4 regions of the Paenibacillus sp. FSL R7-0312 genome follow, and region 2 is predicted to be linked to each of the others. Evidence: riboswitches for the same ligand, from Rfam matches in the RefSeq annotation. Region 2 holds a riboswitch; each other region holds the start of a gene.
What was found. A riboswitch is a leader RNA that binds a small molecule or an ion and turns the genes downstream of it on or off. The one in region 2 is predicted to bind cyclic di-GMP.

Region 1 (3,137 bases), 640 kb from region 2:
ACCGACGCCAACGGCAGAGCCAACACCGACACCAACGGCAGAGCCAACACCAACGCCAACGGCGGCACCGACACCGACGCCAACGGCAGAGCCAACACCGACACCAACACCAACACCAACACCAACGCCAACGGCGGCACCAACACCAACGCCAACAGCAGCACCGACACCGACGCCAACGGCAGAGCCAACACCAACGCCAACAGCAGCACCGACACCGACGCCAACGGCAGAGCCAACACCGACACCAACGGCAGCACCAACACCAACGCCAACGGCGGCACCAACACCGACAGTAGAACCAACGCCAACATCAACAGCAGCACCGACACCAACGCCAACAGCAGCACCAACGCCAACGCCAACACCAACACCAACACCAACACCAACACCAACGGCAACACCAACACCAACACCAACACCAACACCAACACCAACACCAACACCAACACCAACACCAACACCAACACCAACACCAACACCAACACCAACACCAACACCAACACCAACACCAACACCAACACCAACACCAACACCAACACCAACACCAACACCAACACCAACACCAACGCCAACGGCAGCGCCAACGCCGACACCAGAACCAACACCAACACCGACGCCGACACCAACACCAACACCGACATTACCACCGGCACCAGTACCATCGTCTGCACCGCCCGTCTTTATTAATGTAGTGCCAACGCCGACTCCAATAATCGGCTATATTGTAAATCCAGATACAATAATCATTGATGATCCGCTGCCTTTGGGCCCTGTGACAACAGTAACACCTCGGCCGTTAGTGGTGACACCAAGTCCAACCCTAACGCCAAGCCCAAGCGCAACACCAAGTCCAACGCCAATTGTGACAATCATTGATGAAGAGATTCCGTTAGGCAATGTACCTGCGGATGCATCGCTCCCGAAGACTGGTGAGTCCAGTCCGGCTCCCTATTACTTGGTCGGTCTAGCCCTTGCAGGATTGGGAATATTCCTCGGCAGAAGATCCAGAACAGATAAACGTAAATAAATGCAATTCGTAAGATCCTTTCCGACAGGCTGGCGATATCACCGCTAAATCGGGAAAAGGCTGCTTTGGGAGAAGACGTTCTCCACAAAGCAGCCTTTTTTATATGGGATATACATTTGATATTATATTTCCTCGTAAAATCAAATGTGCTAAGGAGAAAGAGTTGCGTCTTTACGATCATGGGACCTTGAGTATATATTAAAATTTCAAAATTAAAATTAGTTCTTTATACATAGTTTGAAAATATCCTTATCGGTGCCATCGAGAGCGATGAGAGGATCAGGATTCAGCTGGGAAAGCTATGTTTTCAATTAAAAAAACCTTTTGTAACAGTGCTTTGGAGTGAATCGGTAGATATAATCTATTACCAGATGTTTCAAAGGATTTCATTGACAATCAGCCTTGATAGCGGATAAACTAAAATTAGTTCCAAAGTAATGAATATCATAGACATTAGTATAAAAGTTTGATTTAGTACATAATTTCACAACCTAATCTTTCACTGACGTATAAACGCAAACCGTTCGAAAGGACGGGACGCAAAGTCCAGGAGTCTAAAGCGCGATGGAGCGCAACGATCGTCCGACTGCCGTAAAGAGAGCAACCTCTTTCCGGCGGTCTTTTTTTGTTATATAAATGTGGCCTATATCTATATTAACTGTGAGGTGAGCTTGTATGTTCCAATTAAAAAAATTCAAACGTCTTACGGTGTTCGGACTTATAGCAGTTCTGATTGTGGGAAGCGGCCGAATTATTTCACTGGGGAGCACCTCAGTTAAAGCCGAGGGCAACTCTTTGCCGGGCAATGCATCCAAGTATAATGTGTTCATCTTGGGAGATGTTGATGTTAAGCATAGTGATATTGAAGGCAGATTAGCTGCTGGCGGAAACGTGGATTTAAATGTTAATTACTCTGTGGGACATAGTCTTACTAGTGAAGAAACGAAGGAAGGATACTCTCTCATCGCTGGTGGTAATCTGTATTATTCCCAGGGAGAAACCGTGGGTGATGTAGTCTACGGGGGAGTTATAGCGGCAGCGGCGGCCCGCGCGGGGGGACAGGAAGCTTACAACAAAAAATAAATGTTGTAGATTTTTCAGCCGAGTTTAGTTTACTTCGTGAGAAATCTCAGCAGCTTGCTTCTCAGCCTGTTAATGGGGTTACCACTGCCAACTCCGGTAATTTCTTTTTGGAAGGTACAAATTCGGATGTTAACATATTTACTGTAGAGGGCAGCAAGCTGTCTAGTGCAAATGAGTTGAGAATTAAGATTCCAGATGGCTCAACAGCTATAGTAAATATCTCCGGCACTTCAGTAACTATGAAGAATATGGGGACGGGAATTAATGGTAACGGAAATAAGGATAACGCTATGAACAGTAAAGTGTTATATAACTTCAGTCAAGCGACCAGTCTTCAAATCGAAGGTATCGGAGTTTTGGGATCTGTGCTGGCTCCATATGCCTCTATTCAATTTAATAATGGTCAAATCAACGGGAACCTGATCGGAGCTTCGCTCTCAGGATCGGGAGAATCCCACCATATTCCGTATAAAGGCCAAGATCCGCCGACACCGACTTCGACGCCTTCAGTGACGCCGACGCCAACAGCAACACCGGCAGTGACGCCGACGCCAACGGCAACACCGGCAGTGACGCCGACGCCAACGGCAACACCGGCAGCGACGCCTACGCCAACGGCAACGCCGACAACAGCGCCAACGGCAACACCGGCAGTGACGCCGACGCCAACGGCAACACCGGCAGCGACGCCTACGCCAACGGCAACGCCGACAACAGCGCCAACGGCAACACCGACTGCAACGCCGACAACAGCGCCAACGGCAACACCGACTGCAACACCGACTGCAACACCGACAACAGCGCCAACGGCAACGCCGACTGCAACACCGACAACAGCGCCAACGGCAACGCCGACTGCAACACCGACAACAGCGCCAACGGCAACACCGACAGCAACGCCGACAACAGCGCCAACGGCAACACCGACAGCAACGCCGACAACAGCGCCAACGGCAACACCGACAGTAGCGCCAACGGCAACACCGACAGCAACGCCGACAATAGTGCCAACAGCAACGCCGAC
Region 2 (3,137 bases):
CGGCATTGGTGTTGCTGTCGGTACCGGCGTTGGCGTTGCTGTTGGTACCGGCGTTGGCGTTGCTGTTGGTACCGGCGTTGGCGTTGCTGTTGGTACCGGCGTTGGCGTTGCTGTTGGTACCTGCGTTGGCGTTGCTGTTGGTACCGGCGTTGACGGAGCAAATGTGCCTGCTTTATAATCGTCCCGGGTCACCGTATAGCTGTCGCTCATGAAGCTTTTGATGGTAGCATCGGTATTGGTTTCATACAGCATTTTTCCCCAGCTCATCATATATACCCAATTTTTCTGGGAGAGCTGCAGCTTTGCCGTGCTTGGCATTTGTCCATTCTCGCCAATGGCAATCGGTTTGCCATTCGCAAGGGCAAGCAGGCCGTCATGGTATTTATTCATATAATCGTTCTCATATATATCTGCCGCGAGTACATCCACCTTGTCAGCCCCCGGATAGGTCAGCGCATAAGGATCAGACCAGGCATTGGGTGCATTGGGGTTCCATACCCACAGCAGGTTGTTTAATTTATGAACGTTCACGAAACGGTCATACATAATATTCCAAAGCGAAGCAAAGTTATTTTTCTTCCCCCACCAGAACCAGTTACCGTTCATTTCGTGGTAAGGTCTCCAGAGTACGGGAACACCAGCATCCCGCAGGCTTTTAAGTGAAACTGCCACTTTGTCCAGATCTGCAATCAATGCAGTGTACTGTGTTGTACCTGGAGTAATATATTTATTGAATTCCGCCTGGCTCAGCGGTTTCTGAACATTGGACCAGAGGTATGCGGTACCGGGCAGATTCTCATGAAAAGTCATGGCTACAATGCCGCCGCCCTTATACCAGTTGATCGCGCTGTTCACAACATTTCTGCGCTGCGCCGCTGCTGTACTTTCCGATTGCCCGCTAATTACGCCCAGTTCATACCCGTGAAGAGCAGCATATTGTCCGCTGGTTCCCTTCAGCTTGTTGCTGAATTCGTCCGGACTTTCCAGATAGTCATGTTGGCCGGTAATAATGCCTTTTCCAGTGATAGAATACAGATCGTCCAGCAATCTGACTGCTTCGGTTGAAGCCTCCGGATTAACGGGCGCTTTGGAACTAGATGCAGCTTCTGCAGATGAAGGCATTCCGCCGAGTCCCAGAGGTACTGCAGTCAATAAAAGGGCCAGAGACAGCACAGTGCACAGCAAACGAGACTTACGGTAAGTTATCAAAATCCATCTTCCTTTCGGTAGCCAGGCTGCCACTCTTGCGAAGGCCCTATAGCTTTGCGTCCCTATCTTTCGATTAGGTTTGCCTTTGTCGTATTGGAAGGATTAATCCCTCTTACCGTAAGTATCGTCTCTATTTAGTTTTAATTTAGAGCAAAAATGAATTTTTCTTAATAATTGGTTCTTAATACCTGTTTTGGATTTGTAACAATTGGTTATATAGATAGATTAGACCTACGAAATAAATTGCTGCAAGGCGATATCTTCCCAATCCAAGGTGATTCGGATGTTATCTTCCTCCACCAGCTCAGAGCCGGTCTGCACTTCGATAAATTCCATATCTGTCAATGCCAGGATCGCATGCTTGGTGCCTTCCGGAATCCGTACGACATCCCCCGCCTTTACATTATGCATTTTCTCATTGAGCACAATGCTGGCTTCACCGCTGACAATGGTCCAGATTTCACTGCGTTTGTGATGCAGCTGATAGCTGATATTTTTACCTTCAGAGATAAAGATCCGCTTCGTCAGCACCTCATTACCTTCCGCATATTTCACATAATCAATTACCTTGTAGTGGCCCCAGCGGCGTTCTTCGTACATCGGTCTTTGTTCAAAAGATTTCAGCACTTCCTTAATGCGCGGGCTCTCCGCCTTGTGCGTAACCAGAATTCCGTCCGGGCTGGCGGCGATAATCAGATCCTTCGCCCCGATCACGGTGATCGGAATGTCCAGTTCGTTGATAAGGCAGGTGCCTTCGGAATCTGCAGTGACGAAACCTTTGCCAACATGATTGCTGGTCATTTCTTCGGTCAGCGTATTCCAGGTGCCCAGGTCCTTCCAGAATCCGGCGTAAGGCTGAACCACGATATTCTCTTCTTTTTCTACCACCTCATAATCAAAACTGATGGAAGCCAGCAGTTTATACTGCTTCTGCAGTTCCTCATAGTTCAGTGGCAGTCCTTTGCGCTGCAGAATATCCAGCAGATACCCAAGACGGAAAGCAAACACGCCGCAGTTCCAGAGGGCGTTCCGACTGATTAGCTCCTCAGCCTGCTTGCGGTCCGGCTTCTCCTGGAAGTGGCTGACCTGCAGATACCCGCTCGCTCCCGCTTCGGCGCTGGTAGGAATGATATAGCCGTATTTCTCGGAAGCATGCTCCGGAACTACGCCCATCAGCGCCAGATTGGCGCCGCTCTCCAGCATCGTGCTCTCCAGCTGCAGAACGGTATCGAAGAAGGACGACTCCACATAAGGGTCGACGGGCAGGATGGCTACCGTCTCGCTTGGTGAAACACCGGCGATCGAATACAGGTATGCTGCAGTCAATGCAATAGCAGGGAAGGTATCGCGCCGCTCCGGCTCAACGATAATCGGCACCCCGCTGCCCAGCTGGCTCTGAATCATCTCTACCTGGCTGCGGCCGGTAGCCAGGTAGGACGATTCCGCCATCCCTGTCTCCTGCAGCTGTCTCCATACCCGCTGTACCATGGATTCCGGTTCACCTGCCGGGCTTTCCAGTACTTTCAGAAATTGCTTCGAACGTGAATCATTGGACAAGGGCCAGAGCCGTTTACCAGAACCGCCTGATAGAAGTACTAGTTTCATAAGTGAACCCTCCTAAGTTTATGTGATGTCGCGAAAATATCGGATTGTTATTGGGAGCTGCAGATTGCGGAAAAGCTTAATGCGCTGGCTGTTATGAGAGTCACTGCAAGGAATGTTTGGACTTTCGGCCGCTGTTGCCTCCGGATTTCCTGATTAGACCGCTCTTCGCGGTAGAAATCCAGAGACAGCATATGCTTCCGAAGCTAGCTTTCCTACGGAAAGCTTTCAGGCGGACGCTAACGCTCCTACAGTTCCAAAATTCCTCTCCGTTCCATTACATAACAGCTGGGGCTATTCGCTTCGCCCGCAGGCGAAGCTCCCGG
Region 3 (3,137 bases), 1.5 Mb from region 2:
CTATAATGAAAACGGCTGAAAAACATAAAATTTTTCTTACATTTGCGAAAGAAGATGACTACCATGAACGAGGGGTTACAAGACCGCCTTGAGAAGTTCGGATTATCCCTTTATATGATACGTGTTACCCTTGCTGCATCACTATCCTGGCTCGCGGTACACAGCTTGTATGGCGACCGTTATCTGTACTTTGCGCCGCTGGCGGCGATTCTTATCACCCAGAGCAGTGTCAAAGCCTCGCTTGAAAAAGGGGCATACCGGCTGCTCGGTATTGTGCTAGGCGGAATCGCCAGCCTGGTCGTGGGCCGCTTCTTCGATGTTGGTGCGCTCTCGATTCTGCTGATGCTGCTGCTCGGTATAGGCGTAGCCACCGCCTGCCGGATTAATATCCAGGCCGTTTCGCAGGTTGGCGTCACTTCCGTCCTGGCGCTCACCTTCTATCAGGATGGGTACATCGTCTGGAGAGTCGCCGAGACCCTGATCGGCGTGCTGATTGCCTTAATTATAAATATGATTATCGTTCCGCCCAAGGGGTTCGTCAAGGTCAAGGACTTGGCACTGAGGGGCAGCCTGACATTGTCCGATGCCTTAACCGGCCTGACGTCCGGCGGACGGGATGCTGCCCAGGCACTGACCGCGCTTAAGCTTTCCGGTGAACTGCTTGGCAAGAGTAAGCAACTGCAGAACGAGCTTCACTTCACGCTCTCCCATTACCAGTGCCGCAAAGAGCTCGGTACACTGTCACAGGCTACCTCCCATCTTAGCAGGGTGCATTCCTACGTCAAAGGAATTTCCGAAGAGCTCTCCCTGCTTCCTGCCCATTATGCCGCAGCCGACTGGATGACAGAGGTTGTGACGGCAACGGCAGACTGCATTGCCTTATATGGTACCCGGACGCTGTCGGATGCGGAATGCGGACGTTCGCTCCCCGAGAGCCTTCGCCGCGCCCGTGATGTGCAGCTGGCCTGGTTCTCTGAGCTGCAGGGTCAATGCCCGCTCGCCGCATTCCGTGATCTTGGCGCGGTGTTCTCGCATCTGAACCGGATTCTTGAAGAGATTGAACGCGCTGATTATGCGGCAATCTCAGCTGGCGCGCAGCCCGCCAAGGCTGCACCGGCGAGCGCGATACGATTCATACAGAAGGGACTCTCCCATAAGCTATAGGCTTGGGAGAGTCCCTTTTTCCTGTGCGGTAAAGCCGAATCAGATTTAGTTCCCATCCTCATGATTTGTTCCCGTAACGACACTATGCCCTCCCGGTTCAACTGGAAGTTACACGCATTGATTTTTAGCGGATTATTGGCAGTCATAGGGCGGAAATATATTATTGTTGTACAATAATTCAATTAGCAGTAGGGTTTGAGCAACAAGGGCTCTTGCAGAAGGGGTCCTCCCATAAGCTGTAAGCGCTGGGAAACCAGTTTTCCAGACAACTTAGAGCTGCACATTTTAAGATTATTGATAAATTGGCAGAATAGAGTTGAAAAATAGCTCCTTAAGTACTAGAATTAAGCTTGTTTGCAGAAGTTCCTGCAGCGCAGGAACCAGTTATGACCTTTTTTGTCGATTACAGTCGATTTAAATCGCCTCATGCTGAGTGTATATCATTGATCTATTTCTAAAGGCAAACTTCCTGAAAGGGTAGGACGCAAAGCAATGGGCCTAAGAATGCAGAGAATCCGCGTTTATGGTCGCCAGGCTGCCAATAGAGACCACGTAAGCCATCAGTCACCGGGAGATCCCCCAGGCTTTATGATGCTCTTTTCTGTACGAATGCCATTGATTATACGAAAAAGCGAGGTTAAGCTAATGCCGCAGCAATTCATCGAACCAACCCGATATGATTTCGTGGAATCCTTGATGCTTGAACGTACGGGATTCCTGGATTCTTTCTCTGTGGAGGGCCAGACTTCCGGCGGGATGAATGGAGATAAGGATGGAATTATCCTTGTGCAGAATAATCAGATCTTCATTACTCCCCCGCTCTCTGGCGGCAAGCCAGCCCGGATCTCCGCTGTGCATCCTGTAGTGCTGAAGATCAACTGGAAGACCGTTACAGAGCCTACTGAGGTGACCTCAGCGGATCATATAACCTGGGAAATTTGCGAGAAGCCACAGTATCAGATTACCGTTTCACCTGACAAGCTCAAAGTGCATTTCACCTTGTACCGTGCAGAAAAGTACGCCTGGAATCTGGTTAATTGCCCGGCTTCCTTCGAAGCCGCAGTCCGGGCTGAACCTAACCGGGCGATGCTGCTGTCCACGCTCACTATAGAACAGATTCTCTCTTCGCTGGATAACCGCTCCATTCTGCGGAATCTGAATATCCCGGCCCTATACGCCGAACTGAACAACCCTACATATCTCCCAGTCTGTATCGTAGAAGGGAGAGCCCCGCTGCCCGGCAAGAAATCAAGGCTGCAGCTGTCCCTCCCGGAGCATACGCTCACAGGCAATGGAATGCTCCGGGAGGGAAGAACTGCGGAAGCTGCAGATTTCTTAGATTATCTCCGGTTTCCGGGAGCCCCCTTCGCCAGAGAGGGAGAGGTCTTTGCCCGCAAGTTGCCGCCAGAAGAGGGAATTCCCGGATTTGACGTAGAAGGAGGCGTCTTGCCTCCACCTCCACCCCAGGATATTTATTTCGCAGCCGGAGACCATGCACAGCTGCTTCCAAACGGAGAGATCGCGGCTCTGCGTACGGGCAGACCCCGCATCTGCGGAGACTCCGGCAGCGTCACAACCTGCGATTTCCCTGCCCTATGCCTCATCACCAAGGAAATGGCGGCAACGGCCGGTGAGATTATATTTGCAGGTGACATCGTTGTACCCTCAGATATTGAAGGCCCTATGTGTATTGAGGCGTTAGGGAATGTGTATGTCTACGGCAACGTCTGCCAATCTACAATTACGGCTACCGGCAGCATCTATATAAGCGGTCAAGTAACCGGCTGCAGCCTGCATACAGGACTTGCCGGCGTACACCAGCACCGCCTGCACCGCTTCTCCAGTCTGCTGCTGACTGAAGTCGGCGGACTGCGGGAAGCCGCCCGTCTGCTGGCCAAGAATGTAGAATCCCGCCAGCAATCCGTGAAATACGGTCTGGTGGTTATGCTGCTGCTGGAGGATAAGTACAGCCA
Region 4 (3,137 bases), 640 kb from region 2:
GTGCGGACATCCCGCAGGTCGGCTATGGCTGCACCCGCCGCTGTCCGGAGAACCTCAAGGTAAGGATCGGGTGTGCGCAGCTCTGCGGATAGGATGGAAGCATCGCGTTCAAAGGCGGATAAAATGAGCGGCAGCAAGATATACGATTTCACCAGCATATTGTCCTGGCTCTCTGCTCTGTGCATCAATCTCATCTCCTCCAACGAGAACGTATATTCGTAATTTAACCCGAAGTTCAAAAAAAATCAATGGTATTTAAAAAAAGAGGGCTGTTAATGTGACATAATTCACAATAAAATCGGGAAAATTATTTTATATTAAAATTGAAATAATAAAGTTGTAAATAAATCTGATTAAAAGGAGAATGGCAATGAGTCATGAAGGAAATCTCCGCCGCGGTTTATTGTTTGGGTTATTCCTTAGCGTTCCGCTTTGGGTATCAATGATTGGCTGGATTCAGCTGCTCTAAAAATGGATTTCTGCGTGTGCAGATTTCCAGCCCTCTACACAAACTCCCTAGATATGTCGATTAAAGACTGCTGTGAAAACAGATGAATCTCATAAGGCTTTTACTATATAAGAGCTCTCTTGTATGTCCGGAAACGGGTGGTGTCCTTAAGGAGGATGGCACCCGTTTCTTCAGGTTCACCATGTGAGGTTTGTTTAAGCGAAGATGGGGGGGGCGGGGAGAAAAAGTAGGACTAAAATACTAAATTTTGATATTTGAAATTTAAGGATAATAACTCTGTGAAAAGGAAAAAGTACTGCGGCGAATTAGTGGGATTATCGACCTTTTTCGTCAGGAAGGTATGTTTATAAATTGTATAAAGCCTTATGAATAAAGCGTTTTTTATTTTTTTCATCACAAAAATAGCTGTGAAATGAATTGGAAATATATTGACAATATGCCAAGTGGCATCTAAACTAAAGTTAGTTCTAAAGTAACAAATGTCACAGATTTCTGTTGGGTATTACATAAGCTTTTCCAATTTCATATCAATCATGTACAAACGCAAACCGTTTCGAAAGAGCGGGACGCAAAGTCAGGAATCTGATGCCCCTTAAGTCCGGGCTATGGTCGTCCGGCCGCCGTGAAGCTAACCCTTCGTGGCGGTCTTTTTTTTGTTATAGTTTTGCGACGATTTCATAGAATAGTTGAATAGGAGGTGTAGATTATTGAGAAAAAAATTGCGAAAAGCGGCCGCCTGTATTCTGGCGGGCGTACTGACCGTAAGTAGCGCCTTCACTTGGGGGACGGAGGTAAGGGCAACAGCTGGTGTACCTTACAATCCAACGCCGGTCTTGGGGATTGCCGGGAATTTTAATGCTTTTATCTTTGACGATTTCACGCAAGACAATGATCAAATTGAAGGCCGTCTTGCAGCGGGAGGGAATATTACTCTCTCTGGAGGTTACGGGGTAGCCAGGGCCTACAGGAATTCTTCAGCCACAGACGTACTCGTTGCCGGTAAGAAGTTTAAACATTCGGGTAGCGGAGAAATCTACGGAAACGTTGTGTATGGGGACACCATTGAAGCCAATGAGCCTATTGTGAATATTATAGGCGCGAAGAAGCAGGGAAGCCCGATTGATTTCCCGGCTGAGAAGCAGTATCTGATCTCGCGTTCTGCAGCATACGGGGCATTGTCCGCTACGAAAGAAATTGGCAATAATAATTATGGAACACTTACAATAAGTGCGCCGGATCTTTTCAACGTAGTTCACCTGGATGCGGCAACGCTGGCGAATACAAACAATATTCAATTCAACATTGCCCAGAATGCCACGTTAATTATTAACATAAGTGGAGCTACGGTCAATGTACCAAGTTTCGCAATGAATAACGGCAAAGCAGGTCAAGTGTTGTTCAACTTCTACGAAGCGACCAAGGTGAATATTGCGTATACCACCTTTTTGGGGACGATACTGGCGCCTAAGGCGGATGTCAATTATTCCGGTGCAGAGCTATACGGAACGCTAATTGCCAAGTCTTTTGCCGGCGGAGTAGAAATGCACCTAGGAACATACCAGGGAGATGGACCGCCGCCAAGTCCGACGCCGACCGCAACACCAACCCCCAGCCCATCGCCAACACCAACCGTAACACCAAGCCCTACACCAACAGTGAAACCGACTGCAACGCCGACGGTGAAGCCAACTCCCACACCAACAGTGAAACCGACACCGACGGTAAAACCGACACCAACAGTGACGCCAACGCCGACAGTGAAACCGACACCAACAGTGATGCCAACGCCGACAGTGAAACCAACACCGACAGTGAAACCGACGCCGACACCTAAGTGTACTCCGTCGCCAACACCGACAGTGAAACCAACGCCGACAGTGAAGCCGACACCGACAGTGAAGCCGACACCGACAGTGAAACCGACACCAACTGTGACGCCAACGCCGACAGTGAAACCGACACCAACGGTGACGCCAACGCCGACAGTGAAACCGACACCAACGGTGAAACCAACGCCGACAGTGAAGCCAACACCGACAGTGAAACCGACACCGACAGTGAAACCAACACCGACAGTGAAACCAACACCGACAGTGAAACCGACACCGACAGTAAAACCAACACCGACAGTGAAACCGACACCAACGGTGAAACCAACGCCGACAGTGAAGCCAACACCGACAGTGAAGCCGACACCGACAGTGAAGCCGACACCGACAGTGAAACCGACACCAACTGTGACGCCAACGCCGACAGTGAAACCAACGCCGACAATGAAGCCGACACCGACAGTGAAGCCGACACCGACGGTGAAACCAACGCCGACAGTGAAGCCAACACCGACAGTGAAACCAACACCGACAGTGAAACCGACACCAACGGTGACGCCAACGCCGACAGTGAAACCGACACCAACGGTGACGCCAACGCCGACAGTGAAACCGACACCAACGGTGAAACCAACGCCGACAGTGAAGCCAACACCGACAGTGAAACCGACACCGACAGTGAAACCAACACCGACAGTGAAACCAACACCGACAGTGAAACCGACACCGACAGTAAAACCAACACCGACAGTGAAACCGACACCAACGGTGACGCCAACGCCGACACCAACAGCAGCACCAACACCGACACCAACGGTGACGCCAACGCCGACACCAAC

Region 1: linked by a shared signal. The riboswitch ahead of MKX70_RS33375 (choice-of-anchor A family protein) and the one ahead of MKX70_RS00610 (PA14 domain-containing protein) in region 2 are both predicted to bind cyclic di-GMP.
Region 3: linked by a shared signal. The riboswitch ahead of MKX70_RS07280 (flagellar assembly protein A) and the one ahead of MKX70_RS00610 (PA14 domain-containing protein) in region 2 are both predicted to bind cyclic di-GMP.
Region 4: linked by a shared signal. The riboswitch ahead of MKX70_RS03325 (choice-of-anchor A family protein) and the one ahead of MKX70_RS00610 (PA14 domain-containing protein) in region 2 are both predicted to bind cyclic di-GMP.

What each region holds. Positions count from the first base shown of each region.
Region 1 covers NZ_JBBORE010000001.1:780,132-783,268, reverse strand. Annotated here, with positions in the region: gene MKX70_RS03325 (choice-of-anchor A family protein) at 1-1,030, shown strand, start outside; cyclic di-GMP riboswitch class I at 1,535-1,624, shown strand; partial or broken gene MKX70_RS33375 (choice-of-anchor A family protein) at 1,706-2,529, shown strand.
Region 2 covers NZ_JBBORE010000001.1:141,294-144,430, forward strand. Annotated here, with positions in the region: gene MKX70_RS00610 (PA14 domain-containing protein) at 1-1,209, opposite strand, end outside; cyclic di-GMP riboswitch class I at 1,223-1,303, opposite strand; gene MKX70_RS00615 (sugar phosphate nucleotidyltransferase) at 1,441-2,814, opposite strand.
Region 3 covers NZ_JBBORE010000001.1:1,674,094-1,677,230, reverse strand. Annotated here, with positions in the region: gene MKX70_RS07285 (FUSC family protein) at 64-1,164, shown strand; cyclic di-GMP riboswitch class I at 1,614-1,707, shown strand; gene MKX70_RS07280 (flagellar assembly protein A) at 1,810-3,137, shown strand, end outside.
Region 4 covers NZ_JBBORE010000001.1:783,869-787,005, reverse strand. Annotated here, with positions in the region: gene MKX70_RS03330 (hypothetical protein) at 1-188, opposite strand, end outside; cyclic di-GMP riboswitch class I at 1,002-1,094, shown strand; gene MKX70_RS03325 (choice-of-anchor A family protein) at 1,177-3,137, shown strand, end outside.